DNA from 2 places in the Pseudonocardia sp. ICBG601 genome. Region 1 is predicted to be linked to the other one. Evidence: riboswitches for the same ligand, from Rfam matches in the RefSeq annotation. Region 1 holds a riboswitch; the other holds the start of a gene.

Region 1 (5,696 bases):
GGCTGCGAGGTCGCAGAACGGTGTGCGAGGTCGGGGTCAGCTCAACAGGCTGGGGTGGTGGACGGGTGCGGCGCCGGGGGCCACGGTCACCAGGGACTCGTAGGTCGCCTCGGTGGTCGTGTCGGCCTCTGCCAGCAGCGGGTGCACGTGCTCGCGGACCTCGAACGGCCCCAGGGCACGCCGGTAGGCGTCGACGGAGTCGAAGCGGACGGTCAGGACCCACTGCCCGGCGTCCTCGATCGCCCGGCCCGCCTCACCCCCGCGGAAGGCCGGCCGGGCGGCGAGGAGTTCCAGGGCGCGGGCCACGCGCGCGGTGAACGCGGACTCCTCGGAGGGAGACACGCGGAAGCGGCAGACCAGCAGCACGGCGCGACGATAACGAACACGCCTACCATGTCGGGTGCGGCCTGTACGGCACAGCAGCGCCGGAGGGTGTGGCCGCCGCCTCCGGAGGAACGGACGGGTCCACCACATGTCTGCCGCAGCCCAGACCACGCACGCACCGGGAGTCGGCCCGGGCGCGGACGACGACCACCACCCCGCGCCAGAGCCGGGCCCGACCCGCGACCCGCGCACGCTGGCCGCCGCGGGCGACCTGCTGCGGGCACTCGCCGCGCCGGTCCGGATCGCCATCGTGCTGCAGCTGCTGGAACACTCGCGGTGCGTCCACGACCTGGTGGACGCGCTCGGGGTCACCCAGCCCCTGATCAGCCAGCACCTGCGGGTCCTCAAGGCCGCCGGGGTGGTCGAGGGCGAGCGGAAGGGCCGCGAGGTGCTGTATTCGCTGGTGGACGACCACCTGGCGCACATCGTGGTGGACGCCGTCGCCCACGTCGAGGAGGACACGTGACGGAGACGACCGGCCGGACGACCGCGGCGGCGGTCACCGAGCGGTCCACCGCCGGGCCGCGCGGCATCCGCGCCACCCGGCAGCGGGCCGCCGTCACCGCGCTGCTGGACCGGCTGGACGACTTCCGGTCCGCCCAGGAGATCCACGAGGAGCTGCGGCGCGCCGGCGAGGGCATCGGCCTGACCACGGTCTACCGGACCCTGCAGACCCTTGCCGACGGCGGCGAGGTCGACGTGCTGCGGGTCGCGTCCGGCGAGGCCGTCTACCGGCGCTGCGAGACCGAGCACCACCACCATCACCTCGTGTGCCGCCGGTGCGGCGCCGCCGTCGAGATCGAGGGTCCGGCGGTGGAGTCCTGGACCGAGTCGGTCGCCCAGAAGCACGGCTTCACCGAGGTGTCGCACACCCTCGAGGTCTTCGGCCTCTGCGGCCGCTGCTCGGCGGGCTGAGACCGGGCTCAGTCCCCGCAGCCGGGGACGGCGGGCAGCTCCCGGTCGCGGGCGAACGGGTCCGCCGGACGCGGGTCCGGGGTCGGCGCCCACCGGCCGTCGACGAGGGCGTAGGTCCAGGCCGGGCCGCGCCGTGCCAGATCGGTCAGCGCGTCGACCAGCCGGTCGACGTCGGAGGAGCCGGTGCGCAGGCCCAGCGACGCGCGCACGGCGTCGCGGCCGCCGGTGAGCCGCGCCAGCAGCGGGTGGGCGCAGAACCGGCCGTCGCGGACCCCGATGCCGTACTCGGCCGACAGCGCCGCCGCGACCAGCCCGGCGGACAGCTCGCCCAGGGTGAACGAGACGGTCGCGGTGCGGTCGCCCGCGTCGTCGAAGCAGGACAGGGTCCGCAGGCCGGGGACCGTCGCCAGGCCGGCGTGCAGGCGGTCGGCCAGCTCGCGCTCGTGGGCGGGCACGATGTCGTCGATCAGCGGGTCCAGGCTCCGGCAAGCCGCTCCGAGCGCGGCGGCACCGAGCACGTTCGGGGTGCCGCCCTCGTGCCGCTGCGGCGACGGCAGCCACTCCGTGACCGTGCCGCCGCCCGGGCCGTCGGCGACGGACACGGATCGGACCGCTCCCCCGCCCGCGACGTGCGGGTCGGCGGCGTCGAGCCAGTCCCGGCGGCCGACGAGGACCCCGGCGCCGTAGGGCGCGTAGAGCTTGTGCCCGGACAGCGCGACGTAGTCCGCGTCCCACCCGGCCAGGTCGACGCGCCGGTGCGGGGCGAGCTGGGCGGCGTCGACGCACAGCCGGGCACCCGCGGCGTGCGCGATCCGCGCGATCTCGGCGACCGGGAGGAGCTCGCCGGTCACGTTGGACGCCCCGGTGACCGCGACCAGCGCGGCGTCGGGACGGGCGGCGAGCTCGGCCCGCAACGCATCGAGCGTCGCCGCCACGGTGGCGGCGGCGGGCACGACGCGGTGCTCGCGGTCGCGCCAGGCCAGCAGCGTCGCGTGGTGCTCCAGGTCCAGGGTCACCACCGGGCCGGGGACGGCGCGGGCGAGCAGGCCGAGCGCGTCGGTGGTGTTGCGGGTGAACACCACGACGTCGTCGGCGCGGGCCCGGACGAACCGGGCGACGTCGGCGCGGGCGTTCTCCACGAGCGCGGTGCAGACCTTCGAGGTCCAGCCGGCGCCGCGGTGCACGCTGCCGTGGTAGGGCAGCACCTCGGCGACGTGGGCAGCGACCGGCTCCAGCGCCGGCGCCGACGCGGCGGAGTCGAGGTCGCAGTAGCGGGCCCACCGGCCGTCGACGAGCGGGACCGTGAGGTCCGCACCGACGACGCGGGGCAGGGCGTGCTGGACGGGACGTGGCAGGGCGAGGGTCATGATCGGGCCTCCGGCCGATCTCGGGGACCCGGCGTGGCGCACGGATCCGCGCTTGCCGACTGCGGGTGTCGCGTCGGCCCGGTCATCACCCGGGGCACCCCACCGCGGAGGAGGGTTGCCGTCCAGCGAGCCGGGGCTTCGCGCTGGCACTCGTGACCTTCGGCGACGAAACTAGCAGACCGTCTCAGATGGAGACACGTGAGCATCGCCACCCCGGATAGCGTCTGACCGATGACGGACACGCACCCCGCGCCCACCACGGTCCGGCGGATCGACGTCCCGGAGTCCGGCGAGCTGGCCCAGCTCGCCGCCGTCTTCGAGGACCTGCAGTACGTGCTGCGCTGCTGCGAGCACCTGGTCACCGCCCTGGGCGGGCCCGAGTCCGGGCCGGTGCGGGTGGACGCCGACCCGGCGCTGGTCGAGGCCCTGTGGACCGGCGCCCTGATCGGCTACGTGCGGTGCTTCTCCGGCCGGACGAAGACGCTGACCACCGACGACCTGACGTCGCTGGAGCTCGACGGGGACGTCAGCGGGTTCCACGACATGGTGTTCAAGCTCCGCGATCACTACGCCTCCCGGCACGTGAACCCGCGCGAGTCGTACTCGATCGGCGTGGCCCAGTCCAACGACGGGACGCCCCGGGGCGTCGCCGTCGTCTCCACCCCGCGCCCGCTCGTCGACGAGACGACGGTCCGGCTGCTCGGCCGGGTCGCCTACAGCCTGTCCGGCCTGGTGGACGCCCGGCTGAAGAAGTCCCAGAACGACGTCCTCGGCGTCGCGCACGGGATGACCGCGGGCCAGCTGGCGGGGCTGCCGCTGGTGCACCTCGACGGCAGCGGCGAGGCGGCCCCGGAGGACGCGGTGACCCGGGACGGCACTCGGGACGGCACCGCGGACGGCCCGGGGAACTGATCCCCGCCGGATGCATCATCCGGCGCACAGCGGCTACCCGGTCGGGACGCATCCCGACGAGAGGTGACCTCATGACCACCCGCACGACGACGTCCGACGCCGTCCGCACCGCCCTGCACGGCCTGGAGTTCCCCGCCGGCAAGGACGACCTGGCGTGGACCGCCGAGCGCAACGAGGCCGACGCCGCGACGGTCGAGGCCCTGCGGGCGGTGCCGGCCGAGGAGCACTACGCCTCGATCGCCGCCGTGGTGGCCGCCGTGGACCTGGCCGACGACGACCCGGCGCGCCAGACCGCGGGCGACACCGCGGACGAGTCGGCCGAGGAGACCGAGCAGCTTCGCGCGCAGCGGCGCACCGAGCACACCCGTCCCGGGCTGTCGGAGTCCACGAAGGACGTGGACCCGGTCAACCCGATCGCCGAGGAGCTCGGCACCAACCGCAAGAAGTGACCCGCGCGGCCGGGGCGGGCACCGCCCCGGCCGGCCGGTCAGCCGCCGACGAGCTCGGCCCGCATGCTCGACGCGGAGGACACGACGAGCATGAGCAGCGTCCCCATCGGACCCTCGCCCAGCCCGGCCGCGGGGAAGGCGTAGCGCAGCGTCACGTCCCAGCCGCGCTCGCCGCGCACCACCCGGGGCGTGCCGAACAGGCCCTCCCCCACCCCGAGCCCGACCCGTCGCGGCACGTCGTGCTCCGGGTCGGCGGAGTCCGGCAGGTCCCACGCCACGACGCAGGTCAGGTTGAGGACGGGCAGCCCCTCCTCCAGCTCGGTCCCCTGCACCACGCACAGCACGCCGCCGTGGGCGAAGGTCAGCGCGCCGTCGTCGGCGGCGGTGACGTCGTGGAACCGCTCCAGCGCACCCTTCGCGGTGGCGAGCATCCCGGTGATCACATCGGTGCTCACGGTGTCACCCCCGTCGCGGCGTCGCCCGTCGCGGCGTCCACGGCCCCGCCGAAACGCCGGTCCCGGCGTGCGTAGATCTCGATCGCCTGCCAGATGTGGCGCCGGTCGAAGTCGGGGAACAGCGTGTCCAGGAAGACCATCTCGGCGTAGGCGCTCTGCCAGAGCAGGAAGTTCGAGGTCCGCTGCTCCCCCGAGGAGCGCACGAACAGGTCGACGTCGGGCATGTCCGGCTCGTCGAGGTGGCGGGCCAGCATCCGCTCGTCGATCTTGTCGGGGTTGATCCGGCCCTCGGCGGCGAGCCGGGCGATCTGGCGCACCGAGTCGACGATCTCGGCGCGGCCGCCGTAGTTGACGCACATGGTCAGGTTCAGCACGTCGTTGCCGCGGGTGCGCTCCTCGGCGATCTCCAGCTCCTTGATCACCGAGCGCCACAGCCGCGGGCGGCGGCCCGCCCAGCGGACCCGGACCCCCATCGCGTCCATCTCGTCGACGCGACGGCGGATGACGTCGCGGTTGAAGCCCATCAGGAACCGGACCTCGTCGGGGCTGCGCCGCCAGTTCTCGGTGGAGAACGCGTACGCCGACAGCCAGCGCACACCGAGGTCGATGCAGCCGCGGGCGACGTCCATCAGCGACGCCTCGCCCCGCTTGTGCCCCTCCGTGCGGGGCAGACCACGGGCGTTGGCCCAGCGGCCGTTGCCGTCCATGACGAGGGCGACGTGGCCCGGCACCAGCTCCGGCGGGATCGCCGGGGGCCGGGCACCGGACGGATGCGGTGCGGGAGGCTGGAACGGCACGTCACCGACCCTACGTCGGGGCCGATGGCCGGGCTCGGCCGCGGTGGTCGGGCTCAGTCGCGCTGGTCGGGCTGGGGCCAGGCCGGCACGGCCGGGTCCTCCAGCCGCTCGATGGTCTCGCGCAGCCGGCGCATCCCGCGGTGCCCGTGGACCCGGTCGACCTCCGACAGCGGTTCGGACTCGTCGGGCCGGATCACCGGCAGCATCGGGATGGCCGGCCAGGCGCCGTCCTCGGTGCGGGCCCGGACCTGACGCATCGCGCGGGTCGGCCCGTCCTGCGGGGACTCCGGCATGACCTCGGTGCGGGCCGGCAGCTGCTGGGTGGGCGGCACCGGGATCCGCTGCGTGGCGGCCGGGAGACGATGGGTGCGAGCGGTGTGGTCGTCGTCCGGCGGCGGTGTGTGGGGTCGGTTCACG
Region 2 (5,696 bases), on a different contig from region 1:
CCGGACCGGCCGAGGCATTGGTCGTCCCGGTCGCCGCGGCCCTGGCCACCGCGCCGGTGATCGCCGGGCTCAACGGGGGAGTCGGGCTGGTCACCGTGGTGGCGAACCTGCTCGCCGCGCCCGCCGTCGCCCCCGCGACGGTGCTGGGCGTGCTCGGCGCGGTGCTGTCCGCGGTGAGCCCGGCCGCCGCGTGGTGCTGCGCCTGGCTGGCGGGACCGTTCGTGTGGTGGCTGGTGGTGGTCGGGGACCGGGCCGCCGCGGTGCCCGGTGCCACCGTGCCGTGGCCCGCGGGGGCGGGCGGCGCGCTGCTGCTCACCGGGGTGCTGGTCGTGCTGCTGGCGATGGGCCGGGTGCCCCGGCTGCGGGCGCTGTTGCTGGCCCTGCTGGTCGGGCTGCTCGTCGTCCTCGTCCCGACCCGGTTCGCACCGCCCGGCTGGCCGCCCGCCGGATGGCGGATGGTGGCCTGCGACGTCGGTCAGGGCGACGCGCTCGTCCTCGCCACCGGTACCCCCGGGCACGCCGTCCTGGTCGACACCGGGCCGACCGACGACGCCGTCGACACCTGCCTGGACCGGCTCGGCGTCCGGGTCCTGGAGCTCGTGGTGATCACCCACTTCCACGCCGACCACGACGGCGGCCTCGCCGGCGCGCTGCGTGGCCGCGCCGCGGGCGGCATCGCCGTCGGGCCGGTACGGGAACCGGCGTCCGGGCTGCGCGACATCACCCGGCGCGCCGAGGAGGCCGGTGCCCCGGTGGTGGGGCTCGCGCGCGGGATGGAGCTGGGCTGGCCGGAGCTGCGCCTGCAGGTCCTCGGCCCGGTCCACCCGCCCCTGACGGTCGACGGCAGCGACGGGACGGCGGTCAACGACATCTCGCTGCTGCTGCGCGCGACCACCCCGGCCGCGACGATCCTGCTGACCGGCGACGCCGAGCTGGTCGCCCAGGACGACCTGATCGACTCCGGTGCCGACCTGCGGGCGGACGTGCTGAAGATGCCCCACCACGGGTCCCGCAAGGTGGTCCCGCGGCTGATCACGGCCGTCGCGCCGCGGGCGGCGGTGATCAGCGTCGGCAACGGCAACAGCTACCGGCACCCCAACCCGGAGCTGGTGGACCGGCTGGCCGGGGCGGGGATCGTCGTCGCCCGCACCGACCGGTCCGGTGACCTGGCCCTGACCGGCGACGACCCGGCCGGGCTGACGGTGGTCGCGCGGGGCGACCCCCGTCCGGCGCCCGGCCGGCGGGGCCGGTCAGCCCAGGTTCGCCAGCGCCTCGCGGACCGCGGCGGACGTCGACGGCACGGTCGCCGTCGGGCCGACCTCGCCGGAGACGGCGTCGAGGGTCTTGAGGCCGTCGCCGGTGATCATGAGGACGGTCTCGGCGTCGGGGTCGAGCGCCCCGGCCTCGAGCAGCTTCTTGGTGGTCGCGATGGTGACCCCGCCCGCGGTCTCGGCGAACACACCCTCGGTGCGGGCCAGGAGCCGGATGCCGGCGACGACCTCCTCGTCGGAGACGTGGCCGACCGAGCCGCCGGTGCGGCGCACCGAGTCGAGGACGTACGGGCCGTCGGCCGGGTTCCCGATCGCCAGCGAGCGCGCGATGGTGTCCGGCTTCTGCGGCTGGATCACTTCGTGGCCGGCCTCGAAGGCCCGCGCGACCGGCGAGCAGCCGGTGGCCTGGGCACCGAACACGGTGTACGGGGTGGGCTCGACCAGACCCAGGGTGCCGAGCTCGGTGAACCCCTTGTCGATCTTGGTGAGCTGGGAGCCGGACGCGACCGGGACGACGACCTGCTGCGGGAGCCGCCAGCCGAGCTGCTCGGCGACCTCGTAGCCCAGGGTCTTCGAGCCCTCGGCGTAGTACGGCCGGACGTTGACGTTCACGAACGCCCAGTCCTCGTGCTCGGCGGCCAGCTCGGTGGCGAGCCGGTTGACGTCGTCGTAGTTGCCGTCGACGGCGAGCAGGGTGCCGCCGTAGACGGCGGTGGTGACGATCTTCGCCTGCTCCAGCGAGGACGGGATCAGCACGACCGAGTCCCAGCCGGCGCGGGCGGCCGCGGCGGCGACGGCGTTGGCCAGGTTGCCCGTCGAGGGGCAGCACAGCACCGAGAAGCCGAGCTCACGGGCGGCGGCGAGCGCGACGGCGACGACGCGGTCCTTGAACGAGTGCGTCGGGTTGCCCGTGTCGTCCTTGATCCAGATCTTGCGGACGCCGAGCGCGCGGGCCAGGTTGTCGGCCTCGATCAGCCGGGTCAGGCCGGGCTCGGTGTTCGCGTGCTGCTCGACGGTCGACGGGACCGGCAGCAGGTCCTTGTAGCGCCAGATCGACTTCGGCCCGGCCTCGATGGAGGCGCGGGTGACCTTCGGGAACTCGTAGGCGACCTCGAGGGGGCCGAAACAGCGCGGACACGCGAACTCCGCGGCGAGCGGGATCTCGTGGCGGCACTCGCGGCACGCGAGAGCGCGCGCGGAACCGAGGTCGTAGGCGGAGGTGGTTTCGGGCGCAGCAGTGAGAGTCACGAGATCTCCTCATCTGTCCCGCCGGACGTGGCGGGCCGGAATTGGCACCGTGTTCGTCGACGTCCTCACCACGCGGGATGCGCAGGTCTGGGCGGATCGTCGTGCGACGCCGGTTGCCGGGGCTTCAACGGGCCGTTCCCTCTGCCCCTCTGGATGAGCCATATGCGGTTGTGGTGCTCCGGACGCCGGGCGCCGGAGTCGACGACGACCGTACGCGAGCGGGGCACCCCACCGCCAGACGACGTCCTCCGGTCGGGACGCGGCTCACCCGTTGTCGGGGGTGTGGGCCACCATGGGGGTGTGAGCAGCACGAGCGAACCGGGCCCGCTGCAGCTGGTCGTCGGGGACGAGGAGTTCCTGGCCGAGCGGGCGGTGTCCGACCTGGTCCGGCGCGCCCGGCAGCGCGATCCGGAGACCGAGCTGCGCCGCTTCCGCACCTCCGAGGTGGCACCCGGCGAGCTCGCCGGGCACCTCAGCCCCTCGCTCTTCGCGGAGGGCAGGGTGATCGTGCTCACCCACGGTCAGGACGCGAACAAGGACATGACCGCCGCCATCGCCGACTACGTGAAGGACCCGGCCGACGGGATCGTGCTCGTGGTCCAGCACGCCGGGGGAGCGAAGGGCAAGGCGGTCCTGGACCTGATGCGCAAGGCCGGGGCGCACACCGTCACCTGCAACCGCATCACCCGCGCCGACGAGCGGTCGGACTTCGTGCGTGACGAGGTCCGCCGCCACGGCGGCACGATCACGCCCGGGGCGCTCGCGGTGCTGGTCGAGGCGGTCGGGTCGGACCTGCGGGAGCTGGCGGCCGCGGCCGGGCAGCTCGTCGCGGACACCGGTGGTGCCGTGGACGAGGCCGGGGTGCGGCGCTACCACCGCGGCCGGGCGGAGTCCTCGGGCTTCGCGGTGGCCGACGCGGCGGTCGCGGGGGACCGGCGGGCGGCGATGGAGGCGCTGCGGTGGGCGCTGGTGCTCGGTGTCCCGCACGTGCTGATCGCCGACGCGCTCGCGGACTCGGTGCGCACACTGGCCAAGGTCGGCTCGGCCGGGCGGGGCGACCCGAACCGGCTGGCCGGGGAGCTGGGCATGCCGCCCTGGAAGATCCGGAAGGCGCAGCAGACGGTCCGGCAGTGGCGCCCGGAGCAGCTCGCCGTCGCGATCGCGGCGACGGCGCGGGTGAACGCCGACGTCAAGGGTGTCGCCGCGGACGCCGGGTACGCGTTGGAGCGGGCCGTGCTGGCCGTCGTCTCCGCGCGCACCCCGCGCTGACCCGGCCGGACCCCGGAGCGCACCGACGGCGCGACCCCGGGCGGGCCCGGAAACACGACGACGGCGCCGCCCGGGTGGGGCGGCGCCGTCGTCGGAAGAACCGGGGTGGCTCAGGCCTGGACGTCGTTGAGACGCTTGGCCAGGGCCGACTTGCGGTTCGCCGCCTGGTTCCGGTGGATGACGCCCTTGCCGGCCGCCTTGTCGAGGGCCTTGGCCGCCTTGCGCTGCAGCTCCACGACGTTGTCGGCGCCGGAGTCGGCGGCCTCGCGGAAGTGGCGGATCGCGGTCTTGACCGACGACTTCACCGACTTGTTGCGCTGCCGGCGCTTCTCGTTGGTCTTGACTCGCTTGATCTGCGACTTGATGTTGGCCACGTCTGCCTCTGGTCTTCCTGCCTGCTGGTCGGCTGGTGAGTGTTCTCGTCCGGGTCCGCTCCGGCGGCACCGAACAGCATCACTGGAGAGAGGGTCCAGGCCGTTTCGGGCGAGCACGCCGAGCGCTCGACGCACAAGGTTACCAGCGGCGTCGTCGCGCCCTGTGCCGGGTCACCAGACGCGGTAGGGCAGGAACTTCCCGTTCAGCGTGATCACGGCCCGGTCGCCCTTCGGGTCGGGCACCCGCGCGAGGTCGAGCTCGAAGTCGATCGCGGACACGATGCCGTCGCCGAACTCCTCGCGGACGAGCTCGGAGATCGTCGTCCCGTAGACCTGCACCATCTCCGAGAGGCGGTAGACCAGCGGGTCGGTGAGGTCCACCGCGGCCGCGCCGCGGACCGGCGGGAGGGTGAGGGCGTCGACGACGTCGGCGTCGAGGTCCAGCAGGTTCCCGGCGGTCTCGGCCTGCTCGCGGGTCATCGTCTGCTGGCCCAGCAGGGCCGAGGTGGACCATTCGAGGGACGCGCCGACGGCCTCGGCGACCGCGTCCCAGCGCAGGCCGAGCCGCTTCTTCTGGGCCAGCACGATGCGGGCGGCGCCGAGCCGGTCGAGCGGGGTGAGGGGGCTGACGAACACGGTGATCCTCCTGCGTCGGGCGGCGTGGGGCGGACCCGATCGTGCGCGCCCCGGGCCGGGGGCGGCAACGCCGGGAGCCCGCGCGTGAACGGCGTGTGACGACCTGCGGTGCCACCACGGCGGTCGCCCGGCCCGACATGGGACGATGGGTCCCAGTGCCCCGAGCCCCGAGTGCCCTGAGCACCCGAAGTGCCCGAAGCCCCACGCATGAGCGAAAGCCGAGTACAGCTGAGTGACGACGTACGCCGACCGCACGTTCACCCCGCCGGAGCGCATCCGGAACTTCTGCATCATCGCCCACATCGACCACGGGAAGTCGACCCTGGCCGACCGGATGCTGCAGGTCACCGGGGTGCTCAGCGCGCGTGACGCCCGGGCCCAGTACCTGGACCGGATGGACATCGAGCGCGAGCGCGGCATCACGATCAAGGCGCAGAACGTGCGGCTGCCGTGGACCGCGAAGAACGCCGACGGTGTCGAGACCGAGCACGTGCTGCACCTGATCGACACCCCGGGCCACGTCGACTTCACCTACGAGGTGTCCCGGGCGCTCGAGGCGTGCGAGGGCGCGATCCTGCTGGTCGACGCCGCGCAGGGGATCGAGGCCCAGACCCTGGCCAACCTGTACCTGGCCATGGAGAAGGACCTGCACATCATCCCGGTCCTCAACAAGATCGACCTGCCGGCGGCGGACCCGGAGCGCTACGCCGCGGAGATCGCGCACATCACCGGCTGCGAGCCGGAGGACGTGCTGCGCTGCAGCGCCAAGACCGGTGAGGGTGTGGAGGCGGTGCTCGACGCCGTCATCGCGCAGGTCCCCGCCCCGGTCGGCGACGCCGACGCCCCCGCCCGGGCGATGATCTTCGACTCGGTCTACGACACCTACCGCGGCGTCGTC

The links. Region 1 has a riboswitch for S-adenosylmethionine ahead of KPL57_RS64395 (aminotransferase class V-fold PLP-dependent enzyme). Riboswitches for the same ligand answer to the same signal wherever they lie in the genome.
Region 2: linked by a shared signal. The riboswitch ahead of thrC (threonine synthase) and the one ahead of KPL57_RS64395 (aminotransferase class V-fold PLP-dependent enzyme) in region 1 are both predicted to bind S-adenosylmethionine.

Annotation. Positions count from the first base shown of each region.
Region 1 is NZ_JAHLJA010000253.1:2,484-8,179, reverse strand. Features, by position in the region: gene KPL57_RS64410 (antibiotic biosynthesis monooxygenase) at 37-366, opposite strand; gene KPL57_RS64405 (helix-turn-helix transcriptional regulator) at 473-850, shown strand; gene KPL57_RS64400 (Fur family transcriptional regulator) at 847-1,299, shown strand; gene KPL57_RS64395 (aminotransferase class V-fold PLP-dependent enzyme) at 1,308-2,666, opposite strand; SAM riboswitch class IV at 2,710-2,824, opposite strand; gene KPL57_RS64390 (hypothetical protein) at 2,898-3,578, shown strand; gene KPL57_RS64385 (DUF2795 domain-containing protein) at 3,650-4,027, shown strand; gene KPL57_RS64380 (hypothetical protein) at 4,066-4,458, opposite strand; gene KPL57_RS64375 (isoprenyl transferase) at 4,479-5,279, opposite strand; gene KPL57_RS64370 (hypothetical protein) at 5,333-5,695, opposite strand.
Region 2 is NZ_JAHLJA010000148.1:2,654,927-2,660,622, forward strand. Features, by position in the region: partial or broken gene KPL57_RS42055 (ComEC/Rec2 family competence protein) at 1-1,010, shown strand, start outside; gene thrC (threonine synthase) at 1,251-2,519, opposite strand; SAM riboswitch class I at 2,526-2,679, opposite strand; gene holA (DNA polymerase III subunit delta) at 2,820-3,788, shown strand; gene rpsT (30S ribosomal protein S20) at 3,899-4,162, opposite strand; gene cynS (cyanase) at 4,334-4,798, opposite strand; gene lepA (translation elongation factor 4) at 5,031-5,696, shown strand, end outside.